One region of the Rhizobium sp. N731 genome, then DNA from elsewhere that is predicted to be linked to it. Evidence: riboswitches for the same ligand, from Rfam matches in the RefSeq annotation. Region 1 holds a riboswitch; each other region holds the start of a gene.
The links. Region 1 has a riboswitch for cobalamin ahead of bluB (5,6-dimethylbenzimidazole synthase). Riboswitches for the same ligand answer to the same signal wherever they lie in the genome.
Positions count from the first base shown of each region.

Region 2: it holds a riboswitch for cobalamin, as region 1 does, so the genes downstream of both, cobU (bifunctional adenosylcobinamide kinase/adenosylcobinamide-phosphate guanylyltransferase) here and bluB (5,6-dimethylbenzimidazole synthase) in region 1, are expected to answer to the same signal.
Region 3: it holds a riboswitch for cobalamin, as region 1 does, so the genes downstream of both, nrdH (glutaredoxin-like protein NrdH) here and bluB (5,6-dimethylbenzimidazole synthase) in region 1, are expected to answer to the same signal.

Region 1 covers NZ_CP013601.1:2,425,933-2,431,873, forward strand. Annotated here, with positions in the region: gene AMK02_RS11945 (RNA polymerase sigma factor) at 1-1,052, opposite strand, end outside; gene AMK02_RS11950 (YciI family protein) at 1,049-1,411, opposite strand; gene AMK02_RS11955 (DUF2865 domain-containing protein) at 1,693-2,790, shown strand; gene bluB (5,6-dimethylbenzimidazole synthase) at 2,794-3,483, opposite strand; cobalamin riboswitch at 3,526-3,711, opposite strand; gene AMK02_RS11965 (3-deoxy-7-phosphoheptulonate synthase) at 4,088-5,152, shown strand; gene AMK02_RS11970 (TolB family protein) at 5,149-5,941, opposite strand, start outside.
Region 2 covers NZ_CP013601.1:2,557,026-2,562,966, forward strand. Annotated here, with positions in the region: gene cobN (cobaltochelatase subunit CobN) at 1-1,636, opposite strand, end outside; gene cobW (cobalamin biosynthesis protein CobW) at 1,640-2,695, opposite strand; gene cobU (bifunctional adenosylcobinamide kinase/adenosylcobinamide-phosphate guanylyltransferase) at 2,702-3,211, opposite strand; cobalamin riboswitch at 3,651-3,799, opposite strand; gene AMK02_RS12625 (chloride channel protein) at 4,026-5,816, shown strand; gene AMK02_RS12630 (adenylate/guanylate cyclase domain-containing protein) at 5,824-5,941, opposite strand, start outside.
Region 3 covers NZ_CP013601.1:3,893,405-3,899,345, forward strand. Annotated here, with positions in the region: gene nrdE (class 1b ribonucleoside-diphosphate reductase subunit alpha) at 1-1,917, opposite strand, end outside; gene nrdI (class Ib ribonucleoside-diphosphate reductase assembly flavoprotein NrdI) at 1,896-2,309, opposite strand; gene nrdH (glutaredoxin-like protein NrdH) at 2,323-2,544, opposite strand; cobalamin riboswitch at 2,807-3,032, opposite strand; gene AMK02_RS18875 (heavy metal translocating P-type ATPase) at 3,441-5,675, opposite strand; gene AMK02_RS18880 (MerR family transcriptional regulator) at 5,746-5,941, shown strand, end outside.

The DNA of each region.
Region 1 (5,941 bases):
ATGTCATCAAGAGCCGCGTCCACCTGCCCTATCCGCATGAGGGCCAGGCACCGATTGAGTGTCACGACAGGCGACGGGGCAATCCTGCCCAGCACGTCATAGAGAGAAACGACGGCCTGCCAGTTTGAGATACCGCTCAAACGGCGCGCGACATGAGCAGATTGGATGGCCGCCTCGATCTGGTAGCGGCCGGTCGGACCGTTTGCATTTGCTTCTCTGAGGAGTCCTTCGGCGAGGCGCAATTGCTTGCGATCCCAAAGTGCGACATCCTGGCTGTCCAGCGGTACGAATGCGCCGTCGGGGCCTCTGCGAGACGATCGCCGCGCCTCCGTATAAAGCATCAACGCGAGAAGACCTTTCGGTTCCGGCTCTTGCGGAAGCAGGGATACGACCACGCTTGCGAGCCAGATTGCCTCTTGTCCAAGCGCTTCCGCCCCGTCGATGTCCATCCACCCGCTGGTATAGGCGGCATAGATGGAGGCGAGTACCGGCGGCAAGCGGTGCGACAGTTGCTCCTTCGTCGGCACGAGGAACGGAATTTTCTGATCTCTGATCCTCGCCTTGGCTCTTACAAGCCTCTGCCCCATGGCCGCAGGAGAGACAAGAAACCGCGCGGCGATGTCTGCAGCGGTCAGGCCCAGCACGGTCTGCAGGATCAGCGGCGTTCGCGCGGACGCATCGATGCCAGGATGCGCGCAGGCAAACATGAGCGCCAGTCGCCTGTCCGCAATCTCCTCGTCCATTTCCGCCGCGGTCGAGAGTTCCTCGGTAATGAGAGCAAGATGATCGGCGCTCTTCGCCTTCACTTTGTGCCTGCGCCAGTCATCGAGCTTGCGCCTGCGCGCGATGGTCAACAGCCAGGCATCGGGGTTGTCGGGCACGCCATCGACCGGCCATTTTTCGAGAGCCGTGAGGAAAGCCGTCGCGAGCGCATCCTCGGCGGACGCGATATCACCCAAACGTCCTCCAAGATAGGCGACGAGACGGCCATAGCTCTCGCGCGCCACTCGCTCTGCGACACCTCGGGCAACGGTAGAAGCCGAAACCGTCATCCTGCATATTCCGACGCATCCCTGATGCGACGAACTTCAACGGTTCCCCAGGTCGCGGCAGGGCAGCGTGCCGCCCATTTGTTGGCCTCGTCCATATCGGCGACGTCGATGATAAAGTACCCACCGAACTGTTCGCGAACATCGGCATAAGGGCCGTCCAGAACGCTGACCTCGTTTCCTTGAACACGAACGAGACTGGCCTCAGAGGAGCTGACGAGCGCATTGCTCGAGACGAACGCAGCCGCCTTCTCCAGCGCTTGTTGATAGGCATACATCTGCCCCATGAAACGCGCCATGTCCTCGGGCGCTATGGAGTTCCCGGCAGTTTCGTCCGCATGCAGCATCAGCATGTAGCGCATTGCTTCATCCTCAGTGAAAGCCAATTCCCCACAGGAACGAGCGCCGAGAATAACAATTCGTATGAAGAAGGGAACTGCTGTTGACGGCTGCAGTGTCCGCCTCCGGGTGCAATGCTGTGCCGACTTACCTGACGGAAGATTACCTGCGTCTTCTGGATAAAATCTCGAAAATGCGCTAGGAATTGATCCAAGCTTATTAAGAGAAACACGTTAAGAGACAAGGTACGGCGGATGGACGCCACCCTTGACCGATCGACACTTTCTCATTCCCGGACAACGCCGTGAAACGCCGACACCTGTCTCTTGCTCTTGTGCTTGCGCTGGCATCGCCGGCCGCCGCACAAAGCAGCGCTATTTGCAATGACTTGCGCGGTCGCCTTGCCGACCTACCACGATCGATCGGCAACAATAACGGTCCGGAAGCGCGCCAATATGCCAGCGCAATCGCCGAGCAAAACCTCGAATTGCGCAAAGTCCGCAACGATCTGCGCAGCTATGGCTGCACCTCAGGCAGCATGGTCGTGATCGGCGGTGAGAATGCCGATTTTTGCGCCGAGCTTTCTGACGCCGAAGCCCGGATGATCGATAATATCCGTTATCTCCAGGACCGCCGCAACGAGCTGCGCAGCCAGGCCGGCGATGACGACGCGCGCCGAGAATTGACGGCGGCACTCGAACGCAATGGCTGCAACAGCGAAAATTTCTATGCCCCGACAGAGCGCAGCGCCAGCGAGCCCGCCCCAAGCGTAGAGGAACAGGCGATGCGCACCGACACATTCATCCCGCTCGGCGGCGGTGAAGAGGCCGATCCGCGTTATGGTCTGCCGAGGACCGAAATGTTTTCGCCGGTCAGCACCATCTGCGTTCGCAGCTGCGACGGCGGCTTCTTCCCGATCAGTTCGAACACCACCTCGGTCGATTTCGGCCGCGATGCCCAGACCTGCGCCAAGATGTGCCCCGACATCGAGACCGAGCTCTTTTATCGCGACGTGACCAGCACCGAAGCCTCGAACATGATTTCGGCCGCAACGGGTGCGCCCTATAGCGCCATGAAGAACGCCTTTGCCTACAAGAACCGCGCGCCTGGCGAAAAAAATTCCTGCGCCTGCAATCTCACCGCCTATTACGAGGAGATGCGCGGCAAGCAGGCCCTGAGCGAACCGCCGCAGCAGGGCTCGATCACGACGGTCCGCACCAATCCGCCGGCGAAAGATACCGCGGCAGCATCAGCCCCGCCGCAGCCATCCGTTCCCGAACGTCCCTACGACCCCACGCAGAACAAGGTCCGTCAGGTCGGCCCGCAATTCCTTGCCGGCGACCAGGGCTCGATCGACCTTGCCAATCCGGCAACGGCGGGCCCGCAACCACAACAGCAGTAATCGCTAAGGGTCGTTGCGTCCCCATCCATCATGGAACACGAGTTCCTCGAGCGGTAGCCGCTGCCGCCAACCTTTGACCGAGAGTTCCGGTTCATCATAAAGCCGGTCGACAAAGCCGGCACAGAGCCACGCGACCACCTCGATATGCTCGGGTATGCCGAGAATTGTTTTCAGGTCGCCTTCACGAAAGATGCTGACCCAGCCGATGCCGACCCCTTCGGCGCGGGCCGCAAGCCAGAGATTCTGGATTGCGCAAACGGTCGAATAGGAATCCATCCGCGGATTGTGCGTCCGTCCCAGCACCACGCTGCCGCCGCGGGTGGGATCGCAGGTCACGCATATGCCGAGCGGCGCCTCCACGATGCCTTCGAGCTTGAGGGAGCGGTACGCCTGCCGCCGTTCGCCGTCGAACATCAGTGCCGCCTCTTCGTTGGCCTTTGCAAAAGCGTCCCGGACACGCGCGCGCACGGATTCGCTTTTCACCAGGATGAAGTTCCACGGCTGCAGGAAGCCGACGGAGGGAGCGTGATGGGCGGCCGTCAGAAGCCGCGCCACGACATCGTCCGGCAACGGATCGGGCAGGAACTGGCTGCGCACGTCGCGTCGGGTCATGATCGCGTGATACACGGCCTCGCGTTCGGCCGGAGAAAAACCGGATGCCTCCGACAGGGCATCCTCAACAAAGGGTCGCATCGTCAAATCCCCAACAACGCAACCGCCCGCCGTCCGCGCGGGTTGGGTCTATCTTGCCAGGCCGGTCTTCTGACTTGGCGTCATCCGTCTGCCGCAGCCTTCCCGGCAAAAGCCAGTGGCATGATGAGGCGGCGAGCGTCGGCCTTACAGCGTTGGGCACGTTCCGGTCTTGCACCGGATTCCCGATTCTCCCGCGTGAAAGCGGGCACCTGACGAGGTATCTATTTCAGGAAAGCGCTTCGCGGGCAAGCGGAGGCAGCCGAGCCCGAGGAGGCCGTTAGGCAAACAGCGATTTTTCCGCCTGACATGCCGGTGAACAGGCGGCGGCTGGTCACGACCACGCTCGCAAACGCATTAGAGACTGCTGCACGCCCAAGCCCTCTTTCGGGCCGCAGATTCTGCGTGACAACGGAAGGCCGCCACGCTAAACACGCCGCATGTCGATCACTTCTGTCTACGCCTCGCGATTTTATTGGTACCGCTGCTCCCAGCGGATGCGGGCCCGTGCGTAACTGAATTCGACGCGACGACCACCCGAACAGCCGCTAGTCTACCTGGCGGCTTTTTTTGTTTCCGCACGGTATGACCAAACAGGAGCCACACCGTGCCCGATACCATTGATGATCTGCGTATCCTCGAAATCACCCCGCTGACCAAACCCGCAGATATCATCGCGGAAATCCCCCGAACCGTTGCCGTCAGCGAGACGGTGACCAGCAACCGTCATGCGATCCATCGGATCCTCGAGGGAGAAGACGACCGCCTGATCGTCGTCATCGGCCCCTGCTCCATCCACGATCCGGTTGCCGCACGCGAATATGCCGCGCGGCTGGCCGAGCAGCGACAGCGCTTCTCCAGTGATCTGGAAATCGTCATGCGCGTCTATTTCGAAAAGCCCCGCACCACGGTCGGCTGGAAGGGTCTGATGAACGACCCGCATCTCGACGGCAGCTACCGCATCGAGGAAGGGCTTCGCATTGCCAGGCGCCTGCTGCTCGACATCAACGCAATGGGCCTGCCCGCTGGCGTCGAATTCCTCGAGACGATCACGCCGCAATACATTGCCGACCTTGTCAGCTGGGGCGCGATCGGCGCGCGTACGACCGAAAGCCAGATCCATCGCCAGCTCGCCTCCGGCCTCTCCTGCCCGATCGGCTTCAAGAACGGCACCGACGGCGGCGCTCGCGTCGCACTCGACGCGATTATGGCCGCATCACAACCGCATCACTTCCCGGCCGTTACCAAGGACGGACAGGCGGCAATCGCCTCGACAAAGGGCAATGAGGACTGCCACATCATTCTGCGCGGCGGCAAGCGGCCGAATTACGAGGCGGCCGATGTCGAAGCCGTCACAGCGGAATGCCTTAAACTCGGCGTCGCCCCGCGCATCCTCATCGACGCCAGCCATGCCAACAGCGGCAAAGACCCGATGAACCAGCCGCTCGTCGTCCATTCCGTGGCCTCGCAGATCGCCGCCGGAAACTATCATATCAAGGGCATGATGGTGGAAAGCAACCTCGTCGCCGGCCGCCAGGATCTCGTTCCCGGCAAGCCGCTGGTCTACGGCCAGTCTATCACCGATGGCTGCATCGACTGGAACATGTCGGTGACGGTATTGGAAGACCTGGCGAAAGCCGCTGGCGCGCGGCGCAAGGCGGCAGCGGCTTAATCAGCCGGGAAATAGCGCACATAAGCGAATTCTTCGCCATCAGGAGACCAGCAGGGCACATTGATCGTGCCCTGCCCACCGAAAAGTTCGAACAGCGTTTTCAGGTTGCCGCCATCCATGTCCATCAGCCGCAGCCGCACGTCGAGATCGCGCGGATGATCGAAAACCGAGGGGTCATAGGACAGGATCAGCACCTTGTCATTTTTCGGCGACGGATGGGCGAACCAGTTGCCCTGATTGTCCGACGTTACCTGCTCGAGGCCCGTGCCGTCGGGGTGGATACGCCAAATCTGCATCAGCCCGGTGCGGCTGGAATTGAAGTAGATCCATTGTCCGTCGGCCGAATAATCCGGTCCATCGTTGCGGCCCTCGCCATGCGTCAGCCGCGTTTCGGCGCCGCCGTCGACGGAGATCGTATAGATATCGAAGAGGTCGTCGCGAATGCCGCAATAGGCGAGCTGGCGGCCATCAGGCGACCAGCCATGCCAGTAGGAGGGCTGGTTCCGGGTGACGAGCCGCGGCGTTCCGCCTTCGATCGGCAGGATATAGATGGCCGACTTGCCGAATTCGGTCTTGTCCGAGATGACGATTTCGGTGCCATCAGGTGAAATGCCGTGATCATTGTTGCAATTGACGGCAAAGCCCGTATCGACCCTGACCACCTCGCCGCCATCGAGCGGCAGCCGGAAGAGCAGCCCGTCGCCGTTGAGCAGCAGGTAGGAACCATCAGGCGAGAAGTTCGGCGCTTCCACCAGCCTGTCCGTTTGCCAGACCTCGCGAGCCCTGCCC
Region 2 (5,941 bases), 130 kb from region 1:
GAATCTTTTTGGGAAGAGATTCCAGGAAGTTTTTGTAGCGACTGAGCGAAAGAGCCTCGCGGATGACCCGGTCGTCATGCCCGGAATTGGTAGGCCCCTCCATCAGATGGCGGATCAGCGCGTCGCCGTCGGCCGGAACATCGGCGACCGGATAATTCGCACCCGCCATCGCCCGAAGCACCTCGATGCTGCCGGCCGGCGTGTCGAGCCCGACGCCGTTGCCGAGCCGGCCGTCGCGGTTCGGATAATTCGCCATAACGAGGGCGATGCGCCTCCTATTAGCGGGCGACCGGCGCAGCCGCGCCCAACTGGCGGCGAGCTCCGCCGTATAGCGGACCCGGCCGGCATCGGGCACGCTGGCGACGATGTTCGCCTCGATAGCCGCGTCGTAACGCGCCGCCGTCTTGAAGGACACCGCCCGCGCCAATACGCGCCCGTCGACTTCGGGCAGCGCCACATTCATGCCGAGATCGCGCGCCGATAGACCTTGAGACGAAGCCTCCCAGGCGTCCCGCGACGAGGCCGACAGGATTGCCTGCAGCACGATGGCGTCATTGACCTCAAGCACGGTCGGCTCGCGATCGGCACCAGGGGCGGAGACGGCAAAGCCTGTGGTGTTGATGACGACATGGGGCTTGAGGTCGGCGAAGATGGATTCGAGGATTCCTTTGGAGACGGGGTCTTTGAGGCTATAGGCGAAGACCGGCAGCGGGTGCAGGCCCTGCGCTTGCAACGCCTCGATCAGGGCTTCGATGGGTCGGGTTTCTCCACTTTGGACGAGGGCGCGGTAGAACGCGATGGCGACGATAGAGCGGATCGTAAGTTCGGTATCCACCTTTTCCGTCGAATGTTCGCCCTTATCTTCGTCCGCGCGTGCGGTACCCCCCTCTGCCCTGCCGGGCATCTCCCCCACAAGGGGGGAGATCGAGTCGCCGACAGGGCTTCTCCAAACAACTGATGCAGGGCGACGGTCTCGCTCCTTGCCGATCTCCCCCCCTGTGGGGGAGGTCTCCGGCAGGGCAGAGGGGGGTGTTTCCGCAGAAGTGCCAGAAACCAGCCTCTTCCACTCCTCAGTTCCAACCAGCCCCCGCCCCGGCCACCAGATGCCAGCCTTCATCAAAGGCGCGGCCGGCGCCGGCTTCTCCGCCCCTGACAGCATCGCCGATGCATAAGTGAGAAAATCCCGCGCATTGGCGTCGCCGCCTTCGATCAGATAGGCCCAGAGCGCGTTGAGATCGTCGAGGTCAACATTGGAGAAAGGAACCAGCCCGGCATCCGGCTTGGCATCGCCAGGCAATACCGCAATCAGTGCCCCGTTGCGGGCGGCAACGGCGTGCAGCGCCTCCAGCGTATAATGGAAATAGCTGGCGCCGCCGAGCGCACGCACGACGATCAGCTTGGCATGCCGGGCCGTTCGCTCGACATAGGTATCGACCGACATCGGATGCTTGAGGTTCATCAGGTTCGCGAGCCTCAGCGAATGCGACATCCCCTCACACTCGCGATAGGCGGCCGCGATCGCGGCAAGCTCGGTGTCGGCAGCCGACAGGAACAGGATATCGCCCGGCGACTGGCCGAGGTCGATCGCCTCCTCGCCGTCGCTGATCGTTCCCTGCTGGGCCAGAAGCAGATGCATCGATTATCCCTGAATGAGCGCTTCGATCGCCTTGCGCACCGCGTCCTGGTTCATTTCGTGCCAGCCGATGACGACAAGGCGCGTGCGGCGCGCCTCGCCCGCTGCCCAGGCGCGGTCGAAATACTGGTCGATGCGGCTGCCGACGGCCTGCAACTGCAGGCGCATTGGCTTGTTCGAAACGTCGATGAAGCCCTTGAGGCGCAGCACGTCATGCTCAGCGATGATGCCCTTCAGCTTCTCGACAAAGCCTGTCGGATCGGAAACGGCGCCGAGTTCGACAACGAAGCTGTCGAATTCGTCGTGGTCGTGCGGCGTCCCTTCCTCGTGCTCCAGCTCGTGATGGGACTTGCGGTTGGCGATATCGTCTTCCGTGCCGATGCCGAGGCCGAGCAACACGCCGGCCGGCACCTCGCCATTCCTGGCCTCGATCATGACCGGCTTGCGGGCGACGCGGGAGGCAACTTCGCTCTTCACGCGGCCCAGGCCATCGCCATCGATCAGGTCGGTCTTGTTGAGCACGATGAGATCGGCGCATGTGAGCTGGTCTTCGAACAGCTCCTCGATCGGGCTCTCATGATCGAGCGAGTCGTCTTCGCTACGCGCCGCCTCGACCGCATCATGGTCGTCGGCGAAACGACCGGCGGCAACGGCCGCGCTGTCGACCACCGTAATGACGCCGTCGACGGTCACCTGGGTGCGGATATCAGGCCAGTTAAAGGCGGCGACCAGCGGCTGCGGCAGGGCGAGGCCGGAGGTTTCGATGACGATATGGTCGGGCCGCTGTTCGCGCTCCAGAAGCTTCGTCATCGTTGGGATGAAATCGTCGGCGACGGTGCAGCAGATGCAGCCATTGGTGAGTTCGATGATATCGTCCTCGCTGCAATTCTCCGCGCCGCAGCCCTTCAGCACCTCGCCATCGACACCGAGATCGCCGAACTCGTTGATGATAAGCGCAATCTTTTTGCCGCCGGCATTGGTGAGCAGGTTGCGGATCATCGTCGTCTTGCCGGCGCCGAGGAAGCCGGTGATGACGGTTGCGGGGATTTTCTGCTGGTTCATGGAACTTCAACCCTTCATTTTCAACGGCAGACCGGCCGCGATGAAATAGACTTCGTCGGCCTTCGCCGCGATTATTTGGTGCAGCCGTCCGGCATGATCGCGAAAATCGCGCGCCATTCGATTGTCAGGCACGATGCCGAGGCCAACCTCGTTGGAAACAACGACGATCCGCGCCCTGGCGCTAGGCAGGAAATCGGCTAGCGCCGTAAACTCCGCTGGGATATCTCGCTCCTCCATTATCAGATTGGTCACCCAGAGCGTCAGGCAGTCGATCAGCACAATGCGCCTCTCGCGGTCGATGGCGGTAAGCTTCTCGACGAGATCGAGGGGCTCCTCATGCGTCGTCCAGGAGGGGCCGCGATCGGCCTTGTGCTGGGCAATACGCGTCCGCATCTCCTCGTCCCAGGCACGGCCGGTGGCGAGGTAGTGGCGCTCGAGGCCGCTTGCCATAACGAGATTTTCGGCAAAACGGGATTTGCCGGAGCGTGCGCCGCCGAGGATGAGGGTGGTGGTCATACTGAAGCGGCCTTCGGAGAGAAGATGTGGCCGTTAGCCGTCGAGGCTGTGACACCCGCATACTCGACATAAGCGTCCGAAATCACCGCACCGCCGCCACTGTATCGCACCACCGCAGGCGGCACTGAATTCGTTCGTTCAGCCAAAACAACCTCCGTGCTGGCAGCGGGTCTCTTGCCCAGGGTTGGGCTTTTCGCCCGGCACGGAAGGCAGGTCTCCTGGCTCGCGGTTATCGGCGGCGATCGGGGCGAACCGGAAGCCCGGTCGCCCCTGATCGTGCCAGCGGATCTGCCTCGCCTTCCCGGCTGCCTCGATGAAAAGGTGGACGATTCGTAGAGATAGAGGCGTCCGACCCCGGTTGATCACCATGCATTTCCAGTGGCTTTTCCGGCATGTCGCCCATCCCACCCGCCTGCACGATTGCAGCCCGCCAGCCGAAAGGGTTCGATGCCGGATGGAAGACCCTGACCGCTCTACAGTCGCGGGGTCGGCTGTGATGAAGGCGCCCGATGTGGGTCCGCCCCGTCACATTCCCTTTTCATCCGGAAAGCGAAATGCCGATCCGGAACCATCCGTTATTCCTCGGATGGTTAGGCAAGCCGGCGGGTGAAGTCAACCGACCTTCGCAAACACCTTCCCGCAACGTTGCGCGAAAGGCCAGCCAACACCGCTGACTCTACCGGAAATATCGTCTTTTATCAGATGCTTACGTCATAAATATTTGACCCGCCGGTCGGCTTTTCGCCGCAATTGCGTTGCAAGGCAACCGCACCTCCGCCCTTGACCCGGCCTCTCCTCGCCTAGTTGTCTAGCCATGCTTATGAAATTGGATCGGCGCCGCCTGCGCACGCTGCGTGTTTTCTTCGATCCGGGGCGGCTGCGTGCGCTGACGCGCCGCAGCGAAGTTGGCCTGTCGCTGACAGGCGCCATCGTCGGCATCGCTTCGGGCCTTGCCGTGACCGGCATGAGCTATGTCTCCAACCAACTGCACCAGCTTGTTTTCGGCATCGCCGACAGCGACAGGCTGAGCGCGTCTGCCATCGAGGACAAGATGCTGCTGCTCACCGCCCCCGTCATCGGTGGCGCCCTGCTCGGCCTACTGCTCCTGGTCCTCGCCAAACGGCGCAAGAAACCAATGGTCGACCCGATCGAGGCGAACGCACTGCATGGCGGCCGCCTCTCCCTGACCGATAGCATCATCGTTGCCGTACAGAACCTGATCTCCAACGGCTTCGGCGCCTCCGTCGGCCTGGAGGCCGGCTATACCCAGCTCGCCGCCGGCATCGCCTCCAAATTCGGCCTGAAGCTGCAGCTACGCCGCTCGGACCTGCGCATCCTCGTCGGTTGCGGCGCGGCCGGCGCCATCGCCGCCGCCTTCAACGCGCCGCTGACGGGCGCCTTCTACGCCTTCGAGCTGATCATCGGCACCTATACCATCGTGTCGTTGACCCCGGTCGTCGTCTCCGCCCTCGTTTCAACCCTCATCGCAAGGTTGCTTGTCCAGGGCGATTTCACCATCGATATCGGCAGCTTCGGCTCGGTCGTGCCGGCCGATTATATCCCGGCGCTGCTGCTCGGCGTCTTCTGCGCCGGCGTTGGCATTCTCCTCATGCAGGGCGTAGCCTTCATCGAGGAGGTGGCGCGCAAAAGCTCGATCGCCCCGCCCTTTCGCCCGGCGCTCGGCGGCATCATCGTCGGGCTTCTTGCCATGATCTCCCCCCAGGTTCTTTCGGCCGGCCACGGCGCGCTGCATCTCAACTTGTCCCGCGACGTGGCGATCCCGGCGCTGATCGGTCTCTTCCTCCTGAAATCCCTTGCCTCGGCGATCTCGATCGGCTCCGGTTTCAGGGGCGGACTGTTTTTCGCCTCGCTGTTCATGGGCGCCCTGCTCGGCAAGCTCTTTGCTTATTGCGCTCCCTATTTCGCCGATGCGACATTGACGCCGGTCATTTATGCCGTGGTCGGGATGAGTTCCCTGTCGGTCGCCGTCATTGGCGGGCCGCTGACGATGACCTTCCTGGCGCTCGAAATCACCGGTGATTTTCCGATCACGGCACTGGTTCTTGCCGCCGTCATCACCTCCTCGCTCGTCGTGCGCTCGACGTTCGGCTACTCCTTTGCCACATGGCGCTTCCACCTGCGCGGCGAAAGCATCCGCAGCGCCCACGACGTTGGCTGGATCCGCAATCTGACGGTGAACAAGCTGATGCGCGCCGACGTGAAAACGGCAAGGGCCGATATCTCGCTGGAGGAGTTCAAGAACACCTTCCCGATCGGCTCAACCCAACGCGTCATTCTCGTCGAGGAGAACGACAAATATGCCGGTCTCGTGCTGGTGCCTGAGATTTACGCCAACCCGACCGACGCCCAGGACGAGAGCCAGACGCTTGCCGATTTCGTCCGCTACCGCAATGATTTCCTGCAGCCGCAGATGAATGCCAAGCAGGCGGCGGCGATCTTCGACAAGAGCGAAAGCGAAGCGCTCGCCGTCGTCAACAATCTGATCGAGCGCAAGGTGGTGGGACAGCTCAGCGAAAGCCACACGCTGCGCCGCTACAGCGAAGAACTCGACCGCCGCCGCCGCGAGGTGTCGGGCGAGATTTGAGCGAGCCTTAAGAAGCGGCGCCGGCAAGCCTGAAGATGTCGACTCTCTTGGAAACGCCACGCAGCTCGAAAGACCCGAGATAGTCGCAGGGCACGGCGCAGGTCGCTGCGAAGCTCTCCGACAGC
Region 3 (5,941 bases), 1.5 Mb from region 1:
ATTGTCGTTGGTCATGAACGGCGCCGGATAATAGACCCGGCCTATCTTGCCTTCCTTGCGGATCTCGATCTTCGAGACGATCGGATGGATGGAGGAGGTCGAGTGATTGATGTAGGAGATCGATCCCGTCGGCGGCACCGCCTGCAGGTTCTGATTATAGAGGCCGGAGGCCATCACCGCCTTTTTCAGCGCCACCCAGTCTTCCCTCGTCGGAATATGTATGCCGGCATCGTCGAAAATTGACTGCACCTTCTCGGTCGCCGGCTTCCATTCCTGCTCGGTATATTTGTCGAAATATTCGCCCGAGGCGTATTTCGAATTCTCGAAACCCGTGAAGCGGGCGCCGCGCTCGACCGCCAGCAGATTCGAGGCTCGGATAGCGTGATAGGTCACCGTATAAAAATAGATATTGGTGAAGTCGACGCCTTCCTCGGAGCCGTAATAGATGCGTTCGCGGGCGAGGTAGCCGTGCAGGTTCATCTGCCCGAGCCCGATCGCATGGCTCTCGTCATTGCCCTTCTCGATCGACGGAACCGAGAAGATATGACTCATGTCGGAGACCGCCGTCAGCGCCCGGATCGAGGTCTCGATCGTCTTGCCGAAATCGGCTGAATCCATCGCCGCCGCAATGTTCAGCGAACCGAGATTGCAGGAAATATCCTTGCCGAGATCCCTATAGGAGAGATCATCGTTGTATTGGCTCGCCTCGCTCACCTGCAGGATCTCCGAGCAGAGATTGCTCATGGAGATGCGCCCGGCCACCGGGTTCGCCCGATTCACCGTGTCCTCGAACATGATGTAGGGATAACCGCTTTCGAACTGGATTTCGGCGATCACCTGGAAGAATTCGCGCGCCTTGATCTTCTTCTTCGAAATACGGGCGTCCGTCACCATCTCCCGGTACTTTTCCGTCACCGAAATCTCGGTGAAGGGCACACCGTAGACGCGTTCCACGTCGTAGGGCGAGAACAGGTACATGTCCTCATTGTTCCTGGCGAGTTCGAAAGTGATATCGGGCACGACGACGCCGAGCGACAGTGTCTTGATGCGGATTTTCTCGTCGGCATTTTCCCGCTTGGTGTCGAGAAAGCGCATGATGTCGGGATGATGGGCGTTGAGATAAACCGCGCCCGCCCCCTGGCGCGCACCGAGCTGGTTGGCATAGGAGAAGCTGTCTTCGAGCAGTTTCATCACCGGGATGATGCCGGAGGACTGGTTCTCGATCTGCTTGATGGGCGCACCGGCCTCGCGGATGTTCGTCAGCGACAGGGCCACGCCGCCACCGCGCTTCGACAATTGCAGCGCCGAATTGATCGACCGGCCGATCGATTCCATATTGTCCTCGACGCGCAGCAGGAAACAGGAAACCAGTTCGCCGCGCTGCTTCTTGCCGGCATTGAGAAAGGTCGGCGTCGCCGGCTGGAAGCGGCCGGAAATGATCTCGTCGACCATGTCGCGGGCAAGGGCCTCGTCGCCCCGCGCCAAGGTCAGCGCCACCATGCAGATGCGGTCCTCATAGCGCTCGAGATAACGCTTTCCGTCGAAGGTCTTCAGCGTGTAGCTGGTGTAATATTTGAAAGCGCCGAGGAAAGTGGGAAAACGGAATTTCCTGGCATAGGCCTGATCGAAAAGGTCGCGGACGAAATTGAAGGAATATTGGTCGAGCACCTCCTGCTCGTAATAGCCCTCAGTGACGAGGTAATCGAGCTTTTCTCGAAGATTGTGAAAAAACACGGTGTTCTGGTTCACATGCTGCAGGAAATATTGCCTGGCCGCCATGCGATCCTTGTCGAGTTGGATCTTGCCGTCATCGTCATAGAGGTTCAGCATCGCGTTCAGCGCGTGATAATCGAGCGTTTCAGCCGCCTTCAGCGGTTTTGCGCCCGCATCCCGCGTCAGATTTGTTCCCGTGTCCAAAATCGTCCCATCCCGTCTTTGACATTGGCGACATCCTCGGCCGTTCCCAGAAGCTCGAACCGATAAAGGTACGGCACCTGGCACTTGTTCGAGATGACATCGCCGGCTAGCCCGTAGGTCTCGCCGAAATTGCTGTTGCCCGCGGCAATCACGCCGCGGATGTTGGAGCGGTTTTCCGCCTCGTTGAGGAAACGGATCACCGGCTTGGGCACGGCTCCCTTTACGATCCCGGGGCCGCCGTCGCCGCAATAGGTAGGCAAGATCAGCACATAAGGTTCGCGGATATGGATGTCCTCAGCGCCAAGGGGAATGCGCGCCGCGCGCAGCCCCAGCTTCTCGACGAAACGATGGGTATTTCCGGATCGGCTGGAATAATAGACAATCAGCCCCATCGCTTTTCTCAGCTCAGGAAAGCGCGCTGATCATGTCGGGTCGGAAACCCGCCCAATGCTGGCTGCCGGCAACCACGACCGGAACCTGCATGTAGCCCATGCCGCGCACACGATCGAGCGCTTCGGTATCCTGGGAGATATCGACGATTTCATAGTCCACGCCCAGGCGGTCGAGGGCGCGGTAGGTGGCGGTGCATTGGACGCAGGCCGGCTTGCTGTAAACGGTAACGCTCATCATGTTCCTCGTGATGTCAATGGATTCAGGACGCAGGGCTGGATCGGGCGCCGTACGGCGTCCGGGACAATGCTTGATAATGATGTGGCAAGGTTGGCGCTTTAAACGCCTGATATCATCCCTCGCAGGATGTGCGCGGGCGACGGCCTTGATGTTCTCGACATGACTTCAAACCCCGAAGTGCTCATGCGGACGTTCGGGGCAGCGCAACAGGCGCGGATCATTCCGCCTTCGATCACGCGACCTTCCGGACACCCCGCCCGTGGACGTTTCGTTCAAGGCAGGTCTCCTGGCTCACGGGTCGAAGCACTCTGCCCCAGCCTTCCCAAGGCATCATGCCTCAGTGACCTGAAATCGGGCAGTTGCTCGCCGCTTACAGTTGCGGGGGCAGCTCCGGCATCGCCGCGCCATGATGGCGCCACGCACCGTATTCCCGTCTTAGCCCTCGATCCTCACGAATCGAGGGAACCTCGAACACTAGATATAGTACGCGAATCCGAATTCACGTCAACGGATGGTTTGTGCATTGCGTTACGGCAGGTTTGAAATCGCTGTATTCCTGTGAAAAACAGGGATAACGAAAGCTTAACGAAAACAGGCCGTGGAGAAGGCCTCGACGTGAACCGGCCGACAAGCTGGCTCCTAGGCTGCTGACAAAGCACTGCAACCCGCGACGTCATCCTCGGCCTTGTGCCGAGGATCTGAGCACGTCCAAATAAGCATCTGAAAATTAAACCGTTTTCCTGCCTAAAATTGCGGTGGTTAGACGCTCGGCACAAGGCCGAGCATGACGGAGGAGACTTTGTCAGCAAACTGAGAGCCGGCAGATGGCCCGCTCCGCTATTTTCGATTCCCGGGTAGGCCGGAATCGGCAGTCTTCCCGCCGCCAGTCGGGTTCATACCTTTATCCGAAGCAATCGCAGCGCATTGATCGTCACCAGCACGGTGGCGCCGGTATCGGCGAGGATCGCCGGCCAGAGCCCGGTAATGCCGGCGATCGTGGTCACCAGAAAGAAAGCCTTCAGCCCGAGCGCGATGGTGATATTCTGCAAGATATTGCGCATCGTGCGCTTGGAAAGCGCGATCATCCGCGCCACGTCGCCGACGCGTCCGTGCAGCACGGCGGCATCGGCCGTCTCCAGCGCCACATCCGTGCCGCCACCCATGGCGATGCCGATGTCGGCGGCGGCGAGCGCCGGCGCGTCGTTGATGCCGTCGCCGACCTTGGCGACGACGAAACCTTCACGCTTCAATTCACCGACGACCCGCTGCTTGTCCTCGGGCATCATCTCGCCGCGCCAGTCGATACCGAGCATGCCGGCGACGGCGGCCGCCGTCCGCTTGTTGTCGCCCGTCAGCATCATCGCCTTGACACCGGCCGATTTGAGCGCCGAGAGCCCCACTTCGGCATCCTCGCGCGGCTCGTCGCGCATGGCGATCAGGCCGGCCGCAGCGCCATTGACGAGCAGCACCGATACGCTCTTGCCCTCATCATTGAGCCCTGCAATACGCGCCTCCTGTTCCGCGTTGAGCGCCCCACGCTCGCGTGCGGCAGGCGGCGACAAGAGATCCACTGTCTCGCCGCCGACCTTGCCGGTGACCCCCTTGCCCGGCAGCGCTTCCAGTTCGAAGGCGGGCGGCACGGGCACGCCGTCCGCTTTGGCGCGGTGGAGAATCGCCAGTGCCAGCGGATGGCTGGAGCCCTGCTCGAGCACAGCCGCGCGCGACAGGAGCTGCGCCTCGCTCAATCCGAAGGAAAGGATGTCGGTGACCCGAGGCTTGCCTTCCGTCAGCGTGCCCGTCTTGTCGAAGGCGACCATCGTCACCTTGCCGAGCGTCTCCAGGACCGCGCCGCCCTTCATCAGCAATCCGCGCCGTGCGGCCGCCGACAGCGAAGCGGCGATCGCCGCCGGCGTCGAGATGACGAGGGCGCAGGGGCAGCCAATAAGCAGGATGGCAAGGCCTTTGTAGATCCATTCACTCCACGCGCCGCCGAAAAACAGCGGCGGAATGACCGCGAACAGTGCGGCGACGACGACGACACCTGGCGTGTAGTAGCGCGAAAACCGATCGATGTACCGCTCCGTCGGCGCCTTCGATTCCTGCGCTTCTTCCACCAGCTTGACGACGCGAGCAATGGTATTGTCGGCAGCGGCTGCCGTGACGCGAACCCTGAGCACCGCATCGCCATTGACCGTACCGGCATAGACGACGGCATCGACGCCCTTACGCACCGGCGTGCTCTCGCCCGTCACCGGAGCCTCGTCGATCGCGCTCTCGCCTGATACGATGACGCCGTCGGCAGAGATGCGGTCGCCGGGACGAACCATGATGACCGCGCCGACGGCAAGACTTTCCGCCGGCACCTCGCGCATCTGCCCATTGTCTTCGAGCAGCGCGGTCTTCGGCACCAGGGCCGTCAGCGACTGGATGCTTTCACGCGCCCTGCCCGCCGCCACGCCTTCGAGCAGCTCGCCGACGAGGAACAGGAATACGACCGTTGCCGCTTCCTCGCCCGCATTGATGATGACGGCGCCGACGGCGGCGATCGTCATCAGCATCTCGATCGAAAACGGCGTGCCTGACAAAGCCGCCATGACGGCTCGCCGCGCAATCGGCAGCAGACCGACCAGTATCGCGACCAAGAAGGCATAGGACGCGATCGCCGGCACGAGATGGCCGACGGCATAGGCGACAATGAGTGCCGCACCCGAAAAAATGGTCAGGCGGCCTTTCCTGCTCCGCCACCAAGGACCGGTCATCAGCGCATGGTCGTGCCCATGCAGGCCTTCGATTTCCTTCTCGTCATGGGCATGATCGTGATCATGCCCGGCACGGTCGTGATCTCCATGGCCATGAGCGGCATGATCGTGATGATGGTGCGGGCGGCCTTCACGCGCGGGCGTCGCATTTCCGGTAAAGGGCGAGATGGAATAACCAAGCCCCGTCACCTTCCTCTCGAGTGCCTTGAGATCGCTGCCGTCATGCCGGACGGTCATGGTGCCTGTCACCACCGAGACGGTGACATCGGCAACGCCTGCTATGCGCCTGACTGCGGTGTCGATCTTGCTCGCGCAGGCGGCGCAATCCATGCCGCCGACCCTGTATCGTGTCTCGCTCGTCTCAGCCATATCCGCTTCCTTGTCAAACAGAAGCATCCCCCCTACATCCTCTAGCAACTAGAGGTGCAAGAGAAAAATCATGAAAAAGATCACGATTGGCGAGGCGGCCCGTCGGAGCGGCGTGAAGGTGCCAACGGTGCGCTATTACGAAAGCATCGGCCTGCTCGCGGCGCCGAGCCGCAGCGAAGGCAACCAGCGATCCTTCGAACCTGCCGACATCAGCCGCCTCGCTTTCATCCGCCACGCGCGCGAGCTCGGTTTCGAGATCGAGGCGA